3 regions of the Streptomyces sp. NPDC007164 genome follow, and region 3 is predicted to be linked to each of the others. Evidence: riboswitches for the same ligand, from Rfam matches in the RefSeq annotation. Region 3 holds a riboswitch; each other region holds the start of a gene.

Region 1 (7,406 bases), on a different contig from region 3:
GTCCGCGGGCGCGCCCATCACCGGGGCGGCGCCCGGCGACGGCAGCAGAACGACCCGGTCCGCGTACTGCACCACCCGCTCCAGCCGGTGCTCCGCCATCAGGACCGTCGTACCCAGGTCGTGCACCAGCCGTTGCAGTACGGCGAGGACATCCTCGGCCGCCGCCGGGTCCAGGGCGGACGTCGGCTCGTCGAGGACCAGGACCTTCGGGTGCGGGGTGAGGACGGAGCCGATCGCGACCCGCTGCTGCTGGCCGCCGGAGAGCGAGGCGATCGGCCGGTCGCGCAGCTCGGCCAGTCCCAGCAGGTCCAGGGTCTCCTCGACCCGCCGCCGCATCACGTCGGGGGCCAGGCCCAGCGACTCCATGCCGTATGCCAGCTCGTCCTCGACCGTGTCGGTGACGAAGTGGGAGAGCGGGTCCTGGCCCACCGTGCCGACCAGATCGGCGAGTTCGCGCGGTTTGTGGGTACGGGTGTCGCGGCCGTCGACCGTGACCCGGCCGCTCAGCGTGCCGCCGGTGAAATGCGGCACCAGACCGGAGACGGCACCCAGCAGTGTCGACTTGCCGACCCCGGACGGGCCGACGAGCAGCACCAACTCGCCCTCGGGAACGGTCAGATCGACCCCCGACAGGGTGGGGCGCCCGGTTCCCTCGTAACGCACCGAGACCTGCTCGAACCGGATCACTGGATCTCCTTGGAATTCGGCCCACTCACCGGCGCAGCATCCACCGGCCCACTCACCGGCGCAGTACCCGTCGGCTCACTCGCCCGCGGAGTACCCGTCGGCTCACTCGCCCGCGGAGTACCCGTCGGCTCACTCGCCCGCGGAGTACCCGCCGGCTCACTCGCCCGCGCAGCATCCGCCGGCTCACTCGCCCGCGGAGCACCCGCCGGCCCACTCACCGGCGCAGCATCTACCGGCTCACTGGCCCGCGGAGTACCCGTCGTCCCACTCACCGGCGCAGTACCCGCCGGCTCACTCGCCCGCGCAGCACCCGTCGTCCCACTCACCGGCCCGCCCACCGGCGGCGGCACCGGCGCCACCACCGCGGGCAGCAGCCCGATCAGCACCGCCGCCGCGGGCCACAGCGGAAGCACCGGCGCGGCCAGCGGCACGACCCCCGGGTGCAGCGCCTCCCCGTAGGCACCGCCCGCCCAGATCATCGCCACCGCCACCACGACCCCCGAACCCGCCACCAGCCAGGCCCGCACACCCCACCGGTCGGGCCGGTAGCGGGTACGGACCGAGCGGGCCCCGCCGAGCCGCAGCCCGGCCAGCGCGGCGACGAGCCCGGCGATCAGCAGCGGAACCCCGTACACCGCGCCCTGCGCGGCCAGCAGCCCGTACGTACCGGCGCACACGCCCAGCAGTCCGCCGAGCGTGAGCACGTTCGTGGTGCGGCGGACGGCGGGCGGGACCTGGGCGGTGCGCCCGTAGCCGCGCGCGTCCATCGACGCGGCCACCGCGACCGAGCGCTCCAACGCGCCCTCCAGGACCGGCAGTCCGATCTGGAGGACCGCCTTGATGCCACCGGTCGGCCGGCCCCGCAGCCGCCGTGCGGTGCGCAGCCGCATCACATCGGCGACCATGTTCGGCGCGAACGTCATCGCGACGACGACCGCGACGCCCGCCTCGTACAGCGCACCGGGCAGCGACTTCAGCAGCCGGGCCGGGTTGGCGAGCGAGTTCGCCGCACCGACGCAGATCAGCAGGGTGGCCAGCTTCGCCCCGTCGTACAGCGCGAAGACCAACTGCTCGGCGGTGACCCGGCCACCGAGCCTGACCCCCTTCGCCCAGTCGGGCAGCGGCACTTCGGGGAGCGTGAACACCGTGTGCGTACCGGGGATCGGCGAACCGAGGAAGACGGAGAAGACCAGCCGCACAGCGACGACGAACAGCCCGATCCGGATGAACGCCCCGTACGAACGGGCCCACGGCGCGTCGGTACGGCGCGCGGCCACGACGTAACCGGCCACCCCCACCAGCAGCCCGAGCAGCAGCGGATTGGTGGTCCGGGACGCGGCGGTTGCCAGGCCGAGCGCCCACAGCCACCAGGCCCCGGCGGGCACGGCGTTGCTCCGGCTCGCCGCGGGCGCGCGCAGCGGACGCCGGCGCGCCAGGGCCGTGCGGCCGGCCGGAGCGCTGGTCGAGGCGGTCATCCGCGGCGGCGGCGGGCCTGCACGACCGCGGCGATGCCGAGGAGGAGCACGGCGCCGACCCCGACGAGCACCCCGGCGGACGGGCCGCCGCCGGAGCCGCCCGAGCCGCTGGAGGCCGCGGACCCGGCCGGTGACGTGGAAACGGAGGCGGAGGCGGCCGAGTCGGGCGTGCCGTTCCCGTTCCCGTTCCCGCTGCCGTCCCCGCTGCCGTTTCCGTCGCCGGAGACCTGTTCGCCGCAGCCCGAGCCCGGGTATCCGGCGATGGCGCAGAGCATCGCGTCGCTGCTGTAGCGCAGCGGCTTCGCCACCGAGGCGAGTGCCTCCGCGGCGCTCGCGTCCGGTCCGACCCGTGCGCACGCGGTGCGCGGCGCGGGCGGTGTCTCACCGGCCGGGGCGTCCGCCGCCGTGCCCGGGTCGATGACGAGTGCGATCCGCTTGGTGCCGTCCTGGGCCGGGGTGTCCGCGCAGATCTTCGTGAAGTCGGCCGCGCGGCGCGGCTTCGCCGAGTCCTGGGAGTCCTCGCTGACCGAGAACCGGAAGCCCTGCACCGCCCCGTCGTCCGGCCGGACCAGCGACGGGCCCTGGGTGGCGTACGTCCAGCCGGATCCGGAACCCTCCCAGAACGACCAGTACCGGTACCCGGCCGCCTGGGCCGGTCCCGCGCCGAGCACGGCCAGGACGGCGCCCAGGACCACCAGCAGCGCGGTGGTCCGTCCCACGCGCCTCACGGCTGCCTGCTCTTCCGGCGACCGCTGGTCAGGAAGAACGCGATGGCCGCGAGGACGAGGCCGATGCCGATGTACCACCACACGCCCCCGATCACGTCGTCGCCGCTGTGGACCTGGTCCTTCTCCGTGGCCTCGTACCCGGTGTCGGCGGACGGGTCGGGCGTCACGACGGCGGCGGGCGCGGGGCCGGCCGCGTTGAGCCGGGCGACGAGGTCGACGCCGCCGAAGTCCCGGGCGTTGTTGCCGGTCGCGTGGGCGGCCAGGATCAGCTGGGCGTAGGCGGCGGGGCCGCTCTGGGCGGCCCAGTCCGCGGAGTTCTTCTTCAGCCAGTCGACGGCTCCGGCCGCCTTGTCCTGGTGGCCGGCCGCGGAGAGCGCGACGACCGCGTCCGCGGTGTTGCCGAAGTCGGGCTGCGGGGTGGTGTCGGTGGCACCGGGCATCGGCGCCAGGTTCAGGTGACCGCTGCCGGCGAGGGCGTCGGTGAGGTAGTGGGCGCCGTTCTGCGCGGCCTGCTCGGGCGTGAGCCCGGAACCGGGCCGGCAGGTGGGTGCCTTGCCCGCGGCGTTGTTCCCGACTGCCAGGGCCTTGCCCATCGTGCCGAGCACGGCGGCCGCGGTGGCGTCCGCGTTCGCGGCGAGCCCGCCCTTCTTGTCGGGCTGGTACGCGAAGGCGCCGCCGTCCTTGCCGCCGCACGGGATGGCGAGGGCGAGCAGCGGGTCGTAGGGGGTCTTGCCACCGGGGGTCGTGATGTCCGTGAGCCGCTGCCCCTGACGGGCGAGGGCGCCGATCACCAGAGAGGTGGAGTTGGCGTCACTGGGCGCACCCGCGGTGTAGCCCCAGCCGCCGTCCTCGTTCTGTACGGACTTCAGCCAGCGCACCGAGTTGTTCACGGTCTCGCGGTGCCCGCCGACCTCGACCAGCGCCTGGGCGGCGGCCGCGGTGGCATTGGTGTCCCGCACCGTCTTGGCGTCGCACGGCTTGGCGGTATCGGGCCGGTACGCGGCGTAGGAGCCGTCGGCGCACTGCTGACCGATCAGCCAGTCCACCGACTTCGCGGCCGGGGTGACCCCTTCGAGCCGCTGCGCGAGGAAGGCCAGCGACTGCCGCCACACACCGTCGTAGGTGGGGTCCTTCGTGCCGTACAGCCCGGACGGCAGCGCGACGGAAGGCGAGGGCGAGGGGGACGGCGCTGCCACCGCGACCGGCGCAGCGGCCGCGCAGAGCACGGCGGCGGTGGCGGCGAGCGTTGCTGCGCTGCGACGTACGGTCATGGCGGGCGGGGCCTCTCCTGCGGGGTGAACCGGGCACAGGCACGCTCAGGCACCAGGCTCCGACCTCGTGTACCTCGACGGTGCCGACCACCGGGGGATCCGGTGGTCCGAGCCGGTCACGACCGCGGACAGGGCATTCCGACTCACCGCCTGCGAAGACGGTTCACGGCTGCGTGGTCAGTGCCGGATTCGCACCGGCTTCCCCCTGAACGGGCATGATGACGACCCGCACACTCTACCGGGCGGCACCGACCGGGCTCCGGGCCGGGAGGAGCGCCCCGGACGTGTCACTACTCACGTACGCGTCACCACACACGTACGCGTCACCACACGCCCCGCGACGTACGTCACGCACCCAGCGACGCGCATCACACCCATCGCTCATCACTCATCGCTCATCACTCATCGCTCATCACTCACACCGCGACATACGTCACCGGCTCGCTCCCCGGCACCGCCTCCGCGCGCCCGAGCTTCACCAGCCGCCGCAGATGCGCCTCCGCCTCCGAGACGGCGATGTTCCGGGAGCCGTGCGGGATCTGCTCCCAGGGCCGGTTCCACTCCATCCGCACGGCCAGCTCCCACGGCGTCAGCGGCTCCGCCAGCAGCCCGAGCAGCCCGGTCAGCCGCTCCTCGTGATGCCCGAGGAGCTCCCGTACGCGTCCCGCCGCATCGGTGAAGGCGTACTGATGGGCGGGCAGCACCTCGGCGGCCCCGAGCCTGCCGATGCGCTCCAGCGAGTCGAGGTAGTCGCCGAGAGGATCGGTGACCGTGGCGTCGTCCGGGTCCTCGTACAGCCCGATGTGCGGACTGATCCCCGGCAGCAGATGGTCTCCCGAGAAGAGCCGCCCCCGCCCCGGCAGATTGCCCGGGTGCTCCTCCTCCAGGTGCAGGCACACATGCCCCGGCGTGTGCCCCGGCGTCCAGATCGCCCGCAGCCTGCGCCCCGCCAGGTCGAGCAGCTCACCGGGCACGATCTCCCGGTCCGGGAGCGCGGCACGCAGCCCCGGCAGCGTCCGCATCCTGCCCCCGTCGGCCGCGGCGGCCCGCAACGGCGCGAGGTGCTCCTCGGGCGCTCCGACCGCGGTGAGCTTGGCCGCGAGATACGTCAGCCACCTGCCGGGTTGGGACTCCCGGGTACGGCGCACGATCGCGGTGTCCGCCGCATGCATGGCGATCCAGGCCCCGGATGCCTCGCGCACCTGCCCGGACAGCCCGTGGTGGTCGGGATGGTGGTGGGTGATGACCACACCGTGGATGTCGGCCATCTCCGTACCGATGGCGGTGAGGCCGGCCCCGAGAGTGTCCCAGGCCTCGGGATCGTCCCACCCGGTGTCGATCAGCACCGGACCCCGATCGGTGTCCAGGACGTGCACGAGGGTGTGGCCGAGCGGATTGTCCGGGATGGGCACCTTGATGCTGTGCACGCCCCCGCCGTGGTCGGTCACCTGCGTCATGAGGTCCCCATCTCTCTGGACGGCGTACGGCTTCGCGGCTCCGGTGCCTCGCCCCACTGTAACGAGAACTTGTTCCAGTAGTAGCCCCGGTCGACCATCTTGTCCGGGGCGCTGTCGCGGCCGTGGACTCCTGGAACTGGAACTGATATCAGTTCTGACACAGAGTCAGATCATGAGTCGGATGTCGAGTCGGACGTCGAGCCGGATGCCGATTCGGGCAACGCGCCGGGCCGCGGGAGGCAGTAGCCATGACCGAGCTTGTCGAACACGGAAAACTGTTCATCGGCGGGGAGTTGGTCGATCCGCTGGGCCGGGAAGTGATCGAGGTCGTCTCGCCCCACACCGAGCAGGTCATCGGCCGGGTGCCGCATGCCTCCCGGGCGGACGTGGACGCGGCCGTCGCCGCCGGGCGGCGGGCGTTCGACGAGGGGCCCTGGCCCCGGATGAGCCTGGACGAGCGGATCGCGGTGGTGACCAGGATCAAAGACGCGTTCGCCGTCCGGTACGAGGAGATCGCCCGGGTCATCAGCTCGGAGAACGGCACCCCGTACACGTCGAGCGTCATGGTGCAGGCGCTCGCCGCGATGATGGTGTGGGACTCGGCGATCACCGTGGCGCGGGGCTTCCCGTACGAGGAGCGGCGGGCCGGGGCGCTCGGGCCGTTGCTGGTGCGGCGGGAGCCGGTCGGAGTGGTCGCGGCCGTGGTGCCGTGGAACGTTCCGCAGTTCACCGCCGCCGCCAAGCTCGCACCCGCGCTGCTGGCGGGCTGCTCCGCCGTGCTCAAGGTCTCGCCGGAATCCCCGCTGGACGCCTACATCCTGGCCGAGATCGCCGCCGACGCCGGGCTGCCGGAAGGCGTGCTCTCCATCCTTCCGGCCGACCGCGAGGTCAGTGAGTACCTGGTCGGGCACCCCGGCGTCGACAAGGTGTCGTTCACCGGGTCGGTGGCCGCCGGGCGCCGGGTGATGGAGGTCGCCTCCCGCAACCTCACCCGCGTCACACTGGAGTTGGGCGGCAAGTCCGCCGCCGTGATGCTTCCCGACGCCGATCTGGACGCCGCCGTCGCGGGCATCGTCCCCTTCGCCTGGATGATCAACGGCCAGGCGTGCGTGGCCCAGACCCGCATCCTCGTCCCGCGCTCCCGCTACGACGAGACGGCCGAGGCGTTCGCCGCCGCGGCGTCCGCGCTGAAGGTCGGCGACCCGCTCGACCCGGCCACCGAACTAGGCCCCCTGGTCGCGCAGCGCCAGCAGCAGCGCTCGCTCGACTACATCCGGATCGGGCAGGACGAGGGCGCCAAGATCCTCACCGGCGGCGGCCGTCCGGCGTCCCAGGAACGGGGCTGGTACGTCGAGCCGACCCTCTTCGGCGACGTCGACAACTCGATGCGGATCGCCCGCGAGGAGATCTTCGGCCCCGTCATCTGCCTGCTGCCGTACGGTGACGAGGACGAGGCCGTACGGATCGCCAACGACTCCGACTACGGGCTCAGCGGCAGCGTCTGGACCGCCGACACCGAGCGCGGCATCGACATCGCCCGCCGGGTCAGGACGGGCACGTACAGCGTGAACACCTTCAGCCTCGACATGCTCGGCCCGTTCGGCGGGTACAAGAACTCCGGCCTGGGCAGGGAGTTCGGGCCCGAGGGATACGGCGAGTACTTCGAGCACAAGATGATCCACCTGCCGGCCGGATACGAGGGGGCGTGATGGGCGACCGCTGGGCCGTCGAGGTCGACCGGGGGGTCTGCATCGGCTCCGGGATGTGTGTGAACCACGCGCCGGGCGC
Region 2 (7,406 bases), on a different contig from region 3:
GTGAGGATCTCCTGGTAGTTCTTGAAGCCGTTCCACTCGGTGACATGCTGGATCAGCTGTCCCATATTGAGGTTCTGGAACGACAGCATGACGTTCTTCACCAGGGGGTACCCGAGGAAGAGCGCCGTCACCGCGAGTGCGGGGACCATCAACAGGTACGGCGCTGCGCCGATGCCCAGTTTCCGCTTGCTGCCCCCGTGCTGCCCGACGGGTGGTTTCCCGTCCTGCCCGCGGGCTGCGGCCGTCTTGGCCACATCCGAGGGTTCGGTCTGCACTGCCATGCTCGCCATCTCTTCCAACAAAGCCCTACACGGAACGGTGCGTACAGCCGGGGCGGCGGGTCTGGACCCGCCGCCCCGGCGCGGGACGCGCTTCTGCGACTACTGCTGCTGGCTGAGGCGCTTGTTGAGCTCGCCCTCGACCTGCTTGGCGGCCTCGGCGGACGACTTGCCCTGCAGAACCAGCGTCATGTAGGTCTTGATCGGGTTCGGGGGGTTCTCGACCGGCGCCCACTCCGGGATCAGCGGCGTGGTGCCACCGGACTTGGCGGCGGCCGGACCGGCGGCCTCGGCGGCGGGCTGGCCGACGGTGTACTTCTGCATGGCGTCGTTCTTCGGGGACCAGCCGGCCTCCTTGATGAGCGCGCCGTCGTTCTTCTCGGAGAGCGCGATCTTCAGGAACTCCTTGGCCAGGTCCTGGTTCTTGCTGCCCGCGGCCACGGCGAGGTTCGAGCCGCCGAGGAAGACGCCCTCGGGCTTGTCGGCGGTCTCACCGGGGATGGTGAAGAAGCCGATGTCGTCCTTGAGCTTCGGGTTGGCCTTGATGGCCGTGCCGGCCTCGTAGCCCATCGCGAAGATGGCGCCGGTCTTGCCCTTGGCGAAGACCTCGGCCTGCTGCGGGGTGGCCTCGTCCTTGTCTTTGGGGGCCTTGGAGAAGGACTGGTACTTCTTGTACAGCTCCATGGCCTCGCCGACCTTGGGGTCGGCCAGGTTGGAGACGTACTTGTCGCCTTCCTTCTTGACCGGCTCGACGCCCTTGCCGACGAGCAGGCCGTCGAAGAAGTACCAGTTCTGGCCGGGCAGGTAGACCGGCTCGGCGTCGCCCTTCTTCTCGATGGCCTCGAAGGCCTTGAAGAGGTCGGCGCGGGTCTTCGGCGTCTCGGTGATGCCGGCGTCCTTGAAGACCTTCTTGTTGTACATGACGACGCGGTTGCCCACGTACCACGGCAGGGCGTACTGCTTGCCGTCGTAGATGGAGGGCTGGTTGACGCCGTCGGCCCAGGCGGAGCCGATCTCCTTCTTCAGGTCACCGAGGTCGGCGAGGCCGCCGGTCTTGGCGTACGCCGGGGTCTGGGTGTTGCCGATCTCCAGGACGTCCGGCGGGTTGGACTCGGAGAGGGCGGTGGTGACCTTCTGCTGAATGCCGTTCCAGTCCTGGACCTCGATCTTCAGCTTGGCCTTGGTCTTCTTCTCGAACTCCTCGGTGACCGTCTTGGTCCAACCGTCCGGGTTCGAGCCGGACATCGTCCACACCGTCAGGGTCTGGCCCTTGTACGCGTCCGGACCGGCCTTCTTGCCGCTGTCGCCGCCGTCGTCGGACCCACACGCCGCAAGGCCGATCATCATGCCCGCGACGCCGATCGCCGCGATGAGCTTGCGCTTCACGCCAAACCCTCCTCAGGGATACTGCAACCCCGCCCACCGCGAAGACATTCGACGAGTACTGCTGGGGCTGGACCTGGTCTTTAATGGTTTAGACCAGTACGGGGAGCTTGGCCTAGACCTTTAGGGGTGTCAAGGGTGTATAAGAAGTGCACTCGCGTCCGTTATAGGACCGACACCTAAGGGAGGGCGACCAGCCGTGACCGGACCGTGCCACCATGTGAGCCGCGACAGACGGAGGAGCCGGTGACGGCAGCAACGCAAGCGTCGGGAGGGCGGACCATGGGTGCCGACGGGGGCAGTACGGAGAACGAGACGGGCGCGGCCACGCGGACGGCGCGCGTCCCGAAGTACTACCGGCTGAAGCGACATCTGCTCGACATGACGGACACCATGCCGCCGGGCACTCCGGTGCCGCCGGAGCGGACCCTGGCCGCCGAGTTCGACACCTCGCGCACCACCGTGCGCCAGGCGCTCCAGGAGTTGGTCGTCGAGGGCCGGCTGGAGCGCATCCAGGGCAAGGGCACCTTCGTGGCCAAGCCGAAGGTCTCGCAGGCCCTGCAACTGACCTCGTACACCGAGGACATGCGCGCCCAGGGTCTTGAGCCGACGTCCCAGCTGCTGGACATCGGCTATGTGACGGCCGACGACACCCTCGCGGGGCTGCTCGACATCACCGCGGGCGGCCGGGTGCTGCGGATCGAGCGGCTGCGGCTCGCCAGCGGCGAGCCGATGGCGATCGAGACCACCCACCTTTCGGCCAAACGCTTTCCGGCGCTGCGCCGTTCGCTGGTGAAGTACACCTCCCTCTACACCGCGCTGGCGGAGGTGTACGACGTCCGGCTGGCCGAGGCCGAGGAGACCATCGAGACCTCGCTGGCCACCCCGCGCGAGGCCGGGCTGCTCGGTACGGACGTGGGCCTGCCGATGCTGATGCTCTCCCGGCACTCGATCGACGGACGGGGCGAACCGGTGGAGTGGGTGCGCTCGGTCTACCGCGGCGACCGGTACAAGTTCGTGGCGCGCCTGAAGCGGCCCACGGACTGAGTCCGCACCACCGAAAGGCCCCCGTGGAACGCATCACTCCGCGGGGGCCTTTCGCACGGCCTGGTACGGACCAACCACCGTACATCTGGCCGGATTTCGAGCACGGATACCCGATCGACCGACCGTTGCCGGACCGAAATGCGGGCAGGGGGTGACGGTGACCGGAGCCCTCCCCTAGATTTCCTGCGCATCACAAGGTGATCAGCGAGGGGACGGAGTCGCCGCATGCCAGCAGACACAGAAGGAAAGCCACCGACCGTCACACCGGTGAGAGTGGTCATCGCCCTCTGCCTCGTCGCGCCCTTCGTGGCGATGCTCTGGGTGAGTTCGTACGCGAAGGTGGACCCCACCTTCATCGGCATTCCGTTCTTCTACTGGTACCAGATGCTCTGGGTACTCCTCTCCACCGCGCTCACGATGACCGCGTACAAGCTGTGGCAGCGTGACCAGCGCGCCCGCAAGGGAGGTGCGTCGGCATGAAGGACGGTGTGAACGGCGTCGCGCTCGGCGTCTTCATCTTCTTCTTCGTGGCCGTCACGGTCATGGGCTTCCTGGCCGCGCGCTGGCGCAGGGCCGAGAACGAGGCCAGCCTCGACGAATGGGGCCTGGGCGGACGGTCCTTCGGCACCTGGGTCACCTGGTTCCTGCTGGGCGGCGACCTGTACACCGCGTACACCTTCGTCGCCGTTCCCGCGCTGATCTACACGGCGGGCGCGGCGGGCTTCTTCGCCGTGCCGTACACGATCCTCGTGTACCCGCTGATCTTCACCTTCCTGCCGCGGCTGTGGTCGGTCTCGCACAAGCACGGGTACGTGACCACCTCGGACTTCGTCCGCGGGCGCTTCGGCTCGAAGGGCCTCTCGCTGGCGGTCGCCGTCACCGGCATCCTCGCCACGATGCCGTACATCGCGCTCCAACTGGTCGGCATCCAGGCGGTGCTGGACGTGATGGGCGTCGGCGGCGGCGAGAACACCCACTGGTTCGTCAAGGACCTGCCGCTGCTGATCGCGTTCGCGGTGCTCGCCGCGTACACCTACTCGTCCGGGCTGCGCGCGCCCGCGCTGATCGCGTTCGTCAAGGACGGGCTGATCTACCTGGTCATCGCGGTGGCGATCATCTACATCCCGATCAAGCTCGGCGGCTTCGACGACATCTTCGCCAAGGCGGGCGAGGCGTTCTCGCAGAAGAACGAGGCGGCCGGGAAACCGGTGGCCGGACTCGCGCCCGGTGAGGCGGGCCGGTGGGGTTACGCCACCCTGGCGCTGGGCTCGGCACTGGCGCTGTTCATGTATCCGCACTCGATCACGGCGACGCTCTCCAGTCGCAGCCGCAACGTGATCCGGCGCAACACCACGATCCTGCCGCTGTACTCGCTGATGCTGGGTCTGCTGGCGCTGCTCGGCTTCATGGCCATCGCCGCCGGCATCAAGGTGGACAACGGCCAGCTGGCCATCCCGCAGCTGTTCGAGGACATGTTCCCGGACTGGTTCGCGGGCGTCGCGTTCGCCGCCATCGGCATCGGCGCGCTGGTACCCGCCGCGATCATGTCGATCGCCGCGGCCAACCTGTTCACCCGCAACATCTACAAGGACTTCCTGAAGCCGGACGCGACCCCGGAGCAGGAGACCAAGGTCTCCAAGCTGGTGTCGCTGCTGGTCAAGGTCGGCGCGCTGGCCTTCGTCCTCACCATGGACAAGACGGTCGCGATCAACTTCCAGCTGCTCGGCGGCATCTGGATCCTCCAGACGATGCCGGCCCTGGTCGGCGGCCTGTTCACCCGCTGGTTCCACCGCTGGGCACTGCTCGCGGGCTGGGCGGCCGGCATGGTGTACGGGACGGTGGCCGCGTACGGGGTCGCCAGCCCGACCCAGGCGCACTTCGGCGGCTCGTCCAAGGAGATCCCGGGGATCGGCGAGATCGGCTACATCGGCCTCACCGCGTTCGTGCTGAACGTGGTGGTGACGGTGGTGCTCACCTTCGTCCTGAACGCCCTGAAGGCACCCGCCGGGACCGACGAGACCTCCCCGGCCGACTACACCGCCGACGCGGGCGACCCGGGTGTCGCCACCGAGCTCCCGCCGGCCACCGCGGGGGCTCCGGGCGGCCACTGACGACCGCCGCCCACGGCCTTCCGACGGCCCGTCGAGCCCCCCGCAACGGGGCGCGGCGGGCCGTCGGCGTGATCCGGCCGACCGGCCCGGGAAAGGGCCGCACGGCCCGTTCTGTGGGCCCGACTCGAACGCGCGACACAACATATGGGGGCTGCGTCATCGGGCAGCCCCCACATGTATGCTCGTCCTCGCTGTCGCCGCAGGGGAATCCGGTGCGAATCCGGAACTGTCCCGCAACGGTGTATTCAGTGCGCTTTTGTGCACCCCCGAGTCAGTCCGATGACCTGCCGGCAGCGCATCCGGCTCGACCGAACCGGATGCCCAGACGTCCGGGCCTCGCGGTTGGGCCGGTGGACGCCGTGCGGAGTGCTGCCCTGCCCCGGGTGTGCTTCCGCAGGGCTGCCCCGTTCCCCGCCGGCCCAGAGCCGAGCGAGGGAGAGCACCACGTGACCATCGCGCCAGCCGATCCGGCTTCAGTCGCCGCGTCCGCAGCAGCCGAGTCCGAGGCCGCCGCACAGGACGGACCGGGTACCGCGCTGCTGCGGACCCTGACCGACCTGACCGCCGATCTGCCCGCCACCGACCCCGGCCGGGTCGCCGCCGCCGCGCTGCGTGGCCGCAGCGCCCGCGCCGACGAGGCCGAGCTGCGGTCGCTGGCCACCGAGGCCGCCGCGGGGCTGATCTCCGAGGACCCCGCCTACTCCCGGCTCGCCGCCCGGCTGCTGACCCTCGCCATCGCGGACGAGGCGGCCGGCGAGGGCGCGGTCTCCTTCTCCGCCTCGGTAGCCGTCGGGCACCGCGAGGGCCTGATCGCGGACCGTACCGCCGCGTTCGTCGCCACCCACGCGGCTGCCCTCGACACGCTGGTGGAGCGCTCGCTGGCCGACGGCGCGGACGACCGCTTCGGCTACTTCGGGCTGCGGACCCTGCACAGCCGCTACCTGCTGCGCCACCCGCACACCCGTCAGGTCATCGAGACGCCGCAGCACTTCATGCTGCGGGTCGCGGCCGGGCTGGCCGAGGACGAGTCGCAGCGCGCCGTGGACGAAGTGGCGGCGCTGTACGGGCTGATGAGCCGGCTCGACTATCTGCCCTCCTCCCCCACGCTCTTCAACTCCGGCACCCGGCACCCGCAGATGTCCTCCTGCTACCTGCTGGACTCCCCGCTGGACGAGCTCGACTCGATCTACGACCGCTACCACCAGGTGGCGCGGCTCTCGAAGCACGCGGGCGGCATCGGTCTGTCGTACTCCCGCATCCGCTCCCGCGGTTCGCTGATCCGGGGCACCAACGGGCACTCCAACGGCATCGTGCCGTTCCTCAAGACGCTCGACGCCTCCGTCGCCGCGGTCAACCAGGGGGGCCGCCGCAAGGGCGCCGCCGCCGTCTACCTGGAGACCTGGCACGCGGACATCGAGGAGTTCCTGGAGCTGCGCGACAACACGGGTGAGGACCAGCGGCGTACGCACAACCTCAACCTGGCGCACTGGATCCCGGACGAGTTCATGCGCCGGGTCGACGCGGACGGCGACTGGTCGCTGTTCTCGCCCGCCGACGTGCCCGAGCTGGTCGACCTGTGGGGCGACGAGTTCGACGCCGCGTACCGGGCCGCCGAGGCCAAGGGCCTGGCCCGCAAGTCGATGCCGGCGCGCGAGCTGTACGGCCGGATGATGCGCACCCTCGCGCAGACCGGCCAGGGCTGGATGACGTTCAAGGACGCCTCCAACCGGACCGCGAACCAGACCGCCGAGCCGGGCAGCGTCGTCCACTCGTCGAACCTGTGCACCGAGATCCTGGAAGTCACCGACGACGGCGAGACGGCGGTCTGCAACCTGGGCTCGGTCAACCTCGGCGCGTTCGTCGCCGACGGCGGGATCGACTGGGAGCGGCTGGACGCCACCGTCCGCACCGCCGTGACCTTCCTCGACCGGGTCGTGGACATCAACTTCTACCCGACCGAGCAGGCCGGCCGCTCCAACGCGAAGTGGCGCCCCGTGGGGCTGGGCGCGATGGGTCTCCAGGACGTCTTCTTCCAGCTGCGGCTGCCCTTCGACTCCCCCGAGGCGCGGGCGCTGTCCACGAGGATCTCCGAGCGGATCATGCTCGCCGCGTACGAGGCGTCCTGCGAGCTCGCGGAGCGCTCGGGTCCGCTGCCCGCCTGGTCCGAGACCCGGGCGGCGCGCGGGGTGCTGCACCCCGACCACTACGACACCGAGCTGAACTGGCCGGAGCGCTGGGACGCGTTGCGCGCCCGGGTCGCGAAGAACGGGATGCGCAACTCGCTGCTGCTCGCCATCGCGCCGACGGCGACGATCGCCTCGATCGCGGGCGTGTACGAGTGCATCGAGCCGCAGGTCTCCAACCTCTTCAAGCGCGAGACGCTCAGCGGTGAGTTCCTCCAGGTCAACGCCTATCTGGTGGACGAGCTGAAGAAGCTCGGCGTGTGGGACGCGCGCACCCGGGAGGCGCTGCGCGAGGCCAGTGGCTCGGTGCAGGGCTTCGCCTGGATCCCCGAGGACGTGCGGGCGCTGTACCGCACCGCGTGGGAGATCCCGCAGCGCGGCCTGATCGACATGGCGGCGGCCCG
Region 3 (7,406 bases):
ACGAAGTTCGAAATGCCTGTGGTGAGGGGGCCGCTCAGCTTCGACAGCGCCTTGTCGAGCACCGGCCGGTCCGCGGGGGAGACGTCGGCCAGCAGGGCCTTCACATCCAGGTGCCCCATGACTGCACCGGTGACGCGATCGGCTACCGCGCTCCGCACATCGGGGTCGGAGGCGAGCGGCGCCATCATCGCCACGTAGTTGTCGGTGTCGCCGATCTGGTTCTTCGCCCAGGTCGACACGATGCTCAGTGGCGTGAGGACGGCCGCGGCGACGATGAGCAGCACGGCGAGGAACGAGCGGGCCCGGGGCCGGTGCCGGGCCGGGGCCCGGGTCTCCAGCACGGCCACCCTGGCGCGCAGGGCATCCAGCTCGGCGTGCTCGTCGGGGGGCTTCGACTGATCGTGATCCGCTGCCATTCCCCCAGGGGACGGCCGACCGTCGCGCACGGCGCGGCGGGCTGCTGCGGACGGGTGAACACGGTCACCGTGGCGTGCGGCACCGTTCGGCCCACCGGAGGTATCGGTGACCCTTTCGGCTCATTGGGCGCATCCTCGCCGGGGCTACTGCCGTTCGACAACCAGTAGGCCTGATCGATTACGGAGAAGGGGGCGGACATGACGATGGCCGACAGGGGCGTCGCGGTGACCGGACTGGGGGTGGTGACTCCCGCGGGCGCGGACGAGCACACATTCTGGGAGGGGCTGTGTGCCGGTGTTTCCACGGCCCGCGGCTGCGAGGAACTGGCCGGGCTGCCGGTCGACTTCGGCTGCCCGGTGGACGGGATCGATCTGGACGCGGCGGTCGGCGGGCGTTCGGTGTGGCGGATGGCGCGGTTCGTGAAGATGGCGCTGGTCGCCGCCCGCCAGGCCGTCGCGGACGCCGGGCTGTCGCCGGAGCGGTGGGACGGCGACCGGGTCGCCGTGGTGCTCGGCGTCGGAGTGGGCGGGGTGTCCGTGCTCGTCGACAACGTGCGCAGGCTCGACGACGGCGGGGCGGACGCGGTGTCACCGCTGCTGGTCCCGATGATGATGCCCAACGCGGCCGCCGGGGAGCTGGCCATCGCCCTGCGGGCCCACGGCCCCAGCCTGGCCCCTGCGACCGCCTGCGCGTCCGGGGCCACGGCCATCGCCGTCGCCCGCGACCTGCTGCTGAGTGACCGGTGCGACGTGGTGGTGGCGGGCGGTGCGGAGGCCGTACTGACCCCGCTGGTGGTGAGCGCCTTCGCGGGGCTGGGCGCGCTCTCGCCGCGCACCGGCGATCCGGCGGGTGCCTCGCGGCCGTTCGCCGCGGACCGGGACGGGTTCGTGATCGGCGAGGGCGCCGCCGTGCTCGTACTGGAACGGACGGCCGACGCGTACGCCCGGGGCGGACGGGCGCGTGCCCTGCTGACCGGTGCGGGCTCCGCCACCGACGCCCACCACCCCACGGCCCCGGACCCGGAGGGCGGCGGTGCGCGCAAGGCCGTCGGGGCGGCGCTGCGCGAGGCGGGCTGGGCCGCCCACGAGGTCGACCACATCAACGCGCACGGCACGTCGACGCAGCTCAACGACGCGATGGAGATCGCGCTGATCTCCGAGATCTTCCCGCACCGCCCTTCGGTGACCGCGCCGAAGGGCGTCCTCGGGCACACCCTCGCGGCGTCCGGGGCGATCGAGGCGGTCGCCACCGTACTGACCCTGGAACAGGGGCTCGTCCCGCCGATCGCCAACCTGGACTCGCTGCCGGACGGGTTCGACCTCGACTGTGTGGTCAAGGAGCCCCGGATCCAGCCGGTCGAGCGGGCGCTGAGCCACTCCTTCGGCTTCGGCGGACACAATGTCGTACTCGCCTTCCAGCGTGCCGGTGCGGACGGCCCGCCAAGGGCGGATCCGGGTGTCCTCGCCGTTGCTTGATCGTTATATTTTCCATGACCGCAACGATCGACAGCCCCTCCGCAGAACGATCCACGGAGCTCCTCACCGGTGTGCTCCTCGGCGGCAACCACCGCCGGGAGCACGGCTTCTGGCAGCGGCTGATCAGCACCGAACCCTTCCGCCGCCCGGACCACCGCACCACCGAGCAGCGCCTGGCCCTCGCGTACGAGCGGCTGCGCGTCCTCAACGACTGCCTGGACAGCGGGGCCCGGCTGGCCGCCGACCCCCGCGCCCTCGCCGCCCTGCACGAATGGCTCGGCCCGGTGGACCCGGCGCTCACCACGGTCGCGGGGATCCACTACAACCTCTTCCTCGGCAGCCTCCTCGACCACGGGGGCGACGGCCACCGCGATCTGTCGGACTTTCTGCGGCTGCGGCGCATCGGTACCTTTCTCTGTACGGAGGTGGCGCACGGCAATGACGCCGCGGCCGTCGAGACCACCGCCGAGTACGACCGTGAGCGCGACGGGTTCGTGCTGCGCACCCCGCACGCCGGGGCGCAGAAATTCATGCCCAACACCGGTCCGGCCGGCGGCCCCAAGACCGGACTGGTGGCCGCGCGCCTGCTCGTCGACGGCACCGACCACGGGGTCTTCCTCTTCCTCGTACCGCTCACCGACGAGGGACAGCCGCTGCCCGGAGTGCACATCCGCAGGCTCCCCACCCGCACGGGCAGCCCGGTGGACCACTGCCTGACCTCCTTCGACCGTGTCTTCGTGGGGCGCGTCGCGCTGCTCGACGGCGACCACGGACGGGTCGGTGCGGACGGGGAGTTCAGCAGCGCCGTCGACAACCGCAGACGGCGCTTCCTCGCGTCGATCGGGCGCGTCACCTCCGGGAAGATCTCGATGACGGCCTGCGCGGTCGGCTGTGCGCGCGCGACGCTCGCCGTCGCCGTCCGCTACGGCGGCCACCGGCACATCTCGGGCCCCCGTGGTTCGCACCGGGTGCCGGTGATCGCCCACCGCAGCCACCACGGACCGCTCGCCGCGGCCATGGCCACCGTCTTCGCGATGAGCCTGCTGCACCGCAGGGCCCTGGACCGATGGGAGCGGGGCGAGCGGCGGGAGGAGGCCGAGCGGCTGGTGGCCGTCGCCAAGGGGTGGATCACCTGGCAGGCCCGGTCCGTGATCGTCGAATGCCGCGAACGCTGCGGCGCCCAGGCACTCCTGGAACACAACGGGATGAGCGAACTCGTCACCGGGGTGGAAGGCGCCATCACCGCCGAGGGCGACAACCTGGCCATCCACGCCAAGGCGGCCGCAGAAATGCTCTTCGCCGCCGCACCGGCCGCCGGGGCCGCCTCCGGTGGCGGCCCCGGCGATCTCGACGACCCGGGCTTTCTCGGCGGGCTGCTCGCGGAGCTGGAGCGGATCTGGTTCGTCCGGGCCAGGGAGCGGATGTGCCTCGCACCGCACGGTGACCCGCTGGGGCGGTGGAACGCGGCGGCCGGGCCCGCCCTGCGTGGCGTCGAGGCCCACGCCCAGCGGCAGGCGGCCGAGGCGTACGCGGAGGCGGTGGCCGTGCTCCCCGAGGGGCCCGCCCGCGACCGGCTCGGCGAGCTGGAACGGCTCTTCGCACTCGACCGGATCGCCCGCAACAGCGGTGACCTGCTGGCGGCGGGCCTGCTGAGCGCCGACCAGGTCAACGGCCTGCCGGACAGGGTGGAGCGGCTCATCGCCACCGTCGCCGCCCATCTGCCCGACCTCGTCGACTCCTTCGGGCTGCCGCCGGAACTGCTCGCCGACTGGCCGATCGCAGGCGCGGACTACGTGGCCGCGTACGACGATCCGGGGGCCTTCTGGCAGACCGGCGGCGGGGTCCGGGACGTGGTTCGGGGCGAGCGGTGACGGCCACGACGAGGAAAGGAACAGTTGTCCGGAGCCGACGGGCCGGCGAGGCCGCCCGGGCCCTCGGGGTGCGGGTTGTCCTGCTGGCCTTCTGGGGTACGGCGTCCGTCCTGGCCCGGTGGTGCGGGGAGCGCGAGGAGGGCGCTGCCGAATCGGTTCGGCACAAGGCGTAACTGGAGGCACTCCTCCCAGTTGATTCGGCGTCGGGACGGTGTCACCGCCGGTCCGACAGCCGGACCGAATAATGGAGAGAAAGCTGATGAGCGCGATTCACCCCAAGATCACCGAGGTTCTGACACACACCTTCAAAGTGCCCGCCGCAGAGATCCACCCGGGCTCCACGATGGACAGTCTGGAGATGGACTCCCTCGCCGTCGCCGAGTTCGCCGTCCTCATCAGGGAGACGACCCGCGGCGACCGGGACTTCGACCAGCTTCCCAAGAACGCCACGCTGGCCGACATCAGCCGGTTCATGGACACGGCGGCCGGCAGCGGGGCGCGGATGGGCAGCGGGGCAGCGATGAGCAACGCCCGATGAACAGGCCGGCCGTCGCCGTCACCGGACTGGGCATGATCACCCCGGTCGGCAACGACACCGAATCCACCTGGCAGGGCGTGTGTGCGGGCGTGTCACCGGCCCGCACCGTCGCCGGGCTCGAAGGATGCGCGATCGACTTCGCCTGCATGGTCGACGGCATCGACCTGGACGCCGCGATCGGCGGCCGGGCGTCCTTCCGCATGGGAAAGTACGTGAAACTCGCGGTGCTCGCCGCCCGCGAGGCGGTCACCGACGCCGGGCTCGACCCGGCCCGGTGGGAGGGCAGCAGGGTCGCGGTGGTCGTCGGCACCAGCAGCGGCGGCTCCGCCTCGCTGACCGAGCAGGCCGTCGTGCTCGACCGGCTCGGCGCCGGGGCCACCTCGCCGTCGGGCATCCTGCTCACCATCCCGAACATGCCCGCCGCCGAGATCGCGATCCAGCTGCGGGCCACCGGGCCCAGCCTGGCGCCGTGCACCGCCTGCTCGTCCGGCGCCACCGCGCTGTCCGTCGCCCGCGACCTGCTGGTCACCGGGCAGTGCGACATCGCGATCGCCGGAGCCACCGAGTCGATCGTCTACCCGGCCGCCATGGCCGCGTTCGCCAGGTCCGGGGCCGGGGCCCGGCGGGACGGCGACCCGGCCGGACTGTGCCGGCCCTTCGCGGCCGACCGGGCCGGCCTGGTCATGGGCGAGGGCGCGGCCGTCATGGTGCTGGAACGGACGGACGACGCCCGGGCCCGGGGCGCGGCCCCACGGGCGCTGCTCGCCGGCACCGGAGCCACCACCGACGCCCACCATCCCATCAGCCCGCATCCTTCCGGCGCGATCGCCCAGGCGGCTGTGGAGGCCGCACTGCGCGACGCGGGCTGGGCGGCCGAGGACGTCGAGCACGTCAACGCGCACGGCACGGCGACCCCGGTCAACGACGCCACCGAGGCCGCCCTGATCGCCCGGGTCTACCCACACCGGCCACCCGTCACCGCACCCAAGGGCGTACTGGGGCACTGCATGGGAGCGGCCGGAGCGATCGAGGCCGGGCTCACCGTCCTCACGCTCCAGCGCGGAGTCGTACCACCGATCGCCAATCTGGACGCCCCAGCGCCCGAGTTCGACATCGACTGCGTCACCAAGCAACCTCTGCGGCAGCCCATCAGGCGCGCCGTCAGCCATTCCTTCGGATTCGGCGGCCACAACGCCGTACTCGCTCTTCAGCGTCCCTGAGAGCCGTTCCGCAGGCAGCAGGCAGGTGGTGCGACGGGAGAACAGCCCGGCGTACCACCGGCCACACACCGCCCGTGAGCTGCACAGAGGCACGTGATAGCTTGCCGGGGCCAGTCAAACTCCACGTATGGGGTCAGGGAATCCGGTGCGAATCCGGAACTGACGCGCAGCGGTGAGGGAGACGGGCGGGGCCACGGCCACTGGGACCACCCTCGGGTGCCCGGGAAGGCGCCCCGTCCGGACGAACCCGAGTCCGAAGACCTGCTGGCAGCCGCGTCCCGGCACCGGGCCGCGGTACTTCGTACCACGGGCTCCGCGCATGGGCCCAGAGACGCAGAGGGACTCCGTGCCGTCCATAGCCAGCCCCGTCCGCACCATCGCCCTGCTCTCGGCGGGACTCGTCCTGCTGACCGCCTGTGGAGGCGGAGCCGGTGACGCCACGGCGAAGCCGGGCCGCGCGGACGGATATCCGGTGACGCTGAAGAACTGCGGCCGCACCGTCACCGTCGAGTCCGCGCCGCGCCGCGCCGTCTCCGTGGACCAGGGATCGACGGAGATCCTGCTCTCCCTCGGCCTCGCCGACCGGATGGCCGCCACCGCGACCTGGACCGACCCGGTGATGAAGGGCCTGGAGACGGCCAACGCCGAGGTGCCCAGGATCGCGGACAACCGGCCGTCCTCGGAGAAGGTCCTCGACCGCGAACCGGACTTCGTCAGCGCCTCGTTCGAATCGACACTCGCCAAGGGCGGCGTCGCACCCCGCGAACAGTTCGGGTCGCTCGGCGTCCCCACCTATGTCTCGCCCGCCGACTGCACCGGCAAGGACAACAGCGGCGGCGGCGACGGAGCCCGCACCACGCCGCTCACCATGGACAGCGTCTACGGAGAAGTGCGCGACCTGGCCGGGGTATTCGGCGTTCCGGAGCGCGGCGACGCGCTCGTGGGCACGCTGCGGGAGCGGGTGAAGAAGGCGACCGAGGGCATCGACGCCTCCGGCACCACCCTCCTGTACTGGTTCTCCGACTCCAAGGCCCCGTACCTGGCGGGCTGCTGCGGAGCCCCCGGGATCATCACCGGGGAACTCGGTGCGAAGAACGTCTTCGACGACACCCACGAGGAATGGCCCCAGATCAGCTGGGAGACCGTCGCCGACCGAAATCCCGACGTTCTGGTCATCGGCGACCTGACCCGTAAGGCCCAGACCGCCGAGAGCGCCGCGAAGAAGATCGAATTCCTGGAGTCCAACCCCGCTACGAAGAACATGGACGCCGTCAGGCACAAGCGGTACGTCCTGCTGAGCGGCCAGGCCATGAACCCGTCCATCCGCACGGTCGAGGGCCTCGAACGCGTCGCCGCCGGTCTGCGCAGGTTCGGGCTCGCGGGGTGACGCCGGCCGAACACGGCACGACGGTGACCGCGCCACCGGCCGCCGTCGTACCGGTGAGTGCCACGAAGGGCGTACGACGGCTGCGCGGCGGGGTCCTGTGGGCCTGCGGCCTCGCGCTGCTCGTCGGTTCCGTCGCGGTCGCCGTCACCATCGGACCCGCCCGCATCTCGGTGGCCGACGTCTGGTCCGCGGTGGCCGCCCATCTCGGCGGCGGCCGGTCGCGGCTCTCCCCGATCCGGGACGGCATCATCTGGAACCTGCGCATGCCGCGCACCCTGCTCGCCGCGGTGTGCGGTGCCGGGCTCGCGGTCTGCGGCACCGTCATGCAGTCCCTGCTCCGCAACCCGCTCGCCGACCCGTTCGTCCTCGGCGTCTCCTCCGGCGCGTCCACCGGCGCGGTCGTGGTCGTCGTCCTCGGTGTCGGCGGGGGAGCGCTGTCGATCTCGACCGGCGCGTTCATCGGGGCGCTGTGCTCGTTCGCCCTGGTGCTGCTGCTCA

Evidence for each region. A riboswitch is a leader RNA that binds a small molecule or an ion and turns the genes downstream of it on or off. The one in region 3 is predicted to bind cobalamin.
Region 1: another riboswitch for cobalamin. It lies ahead of ABZ622_RS32625 (prenyltransferase/squalene oxidase repeat-containing protein); the one in region 3 lies ahead of ABZ622_RS23235 (ABC transporter substrate-binding protein).
Region 2: another riboswitch for cobalamin. It lies ahead of ABZ622_RS08930 (ribonucleoside-diphosphate reductase subunit alpha); the one in region 3 lies ahead of ABZ622_RS23235 (ABC transporter substrate-binding protein).

The regions. Positions count from the first base shown of each region.
Region 1 is NZ_JBEYFB010000039.1:28,624-36,029, reverse strand. Features, by position in the region: gene ABZ622_RS32640 (ATP-binding cassette domain-containing protein) at 1-687, opposite strand, end outside; partial or broken gene ABZ622_RS32635 (energy-coupling factor transporter transmembrane component T) at 1,029-2,162, opposite strand; gene ABZ622_RS32630 (SCO2322 family protein) at 2,159-2,890, opposite strand; gene ABZ622_RS32625 (prenyltransferase/squalene oxidase repeat-containing protein) at 2,887-4,161, opposite strand; cobalamin riboswitch at 4,271-4,406, opposite strand; gene ABZ622_RS32620 (MBL fold metallo-hydrolase) at 4,578-5,618, opposite strand; gene ABZ622_RS32615 (aldehyde dehydrogenase) at 5,867-7,327, shown strand; gene ABZ622_RS32610 (ferredoxin) at 7,327-7,406, shown strand, end outside.
Region 2 is NZ_JBEYFB010000004.1:48,549-55,954, forward strand. Features, by position in the region: gene ABZ622_RS08905 (sugar ABC transporter permease) at 1-281, opposite strand, end outside; gene ABZ622_RS08910 (extracellular solute-binding protein) at 381-1,664, opposite strand; gene ABZ622_RS08915 (GntR family transcriptional regulator) at 1,944-2,708, shown strand; gene ABZ622_RS08920 (DUF3311 domain-containing protein) at 2,934-3,188, shown strand; gene mctP (monocarboxylate uptake permease MctP) at 3,185-4,819, shown strand; cobalamin riboswitch at 4,985-5,126, shown strand; gene ABZ622_RS08930 (ribonucleoside-diphosphate reductase subunit alpha) at 5,266-7,406, shown strand, end outside.
Region 3 is NZ_JBEYFB010000019.1:26,045-33,450, reverse strand. Features, by position in the region: gene ABZ622_RS23260 (hypothetical protein) at 1-416, opposite strand, end outside; gene ABZ622_RS23255 (beta-ketoacyl-[acyl-carrier-protein] synthase family protein) at 615-1,892, shown strand; gene ABZ622_RS23250 (acyl-CoA dehydrogenase) at 1,907-3,763, shown strand; gene ABZ622_RS23245 (acyl carrier protein) at 4,023-4,301, shown strand; gene ABZ622_RS23240 (beta-ketoacyl-[acyl-carrier-protein] synthase family protein) at 4,298-5,521, shown strand; cobalamin riboswitch at 5,616-5,805, shown strand; gene ABZ622_RS23235 (ABC transporter substrate-binding protein) at 5,868-6,908, shown strand; gene ABZ622_RS23230 (iron chelate uptake ABC transporter family permease subunit) at 6,962-7,406, shown strand, end outside.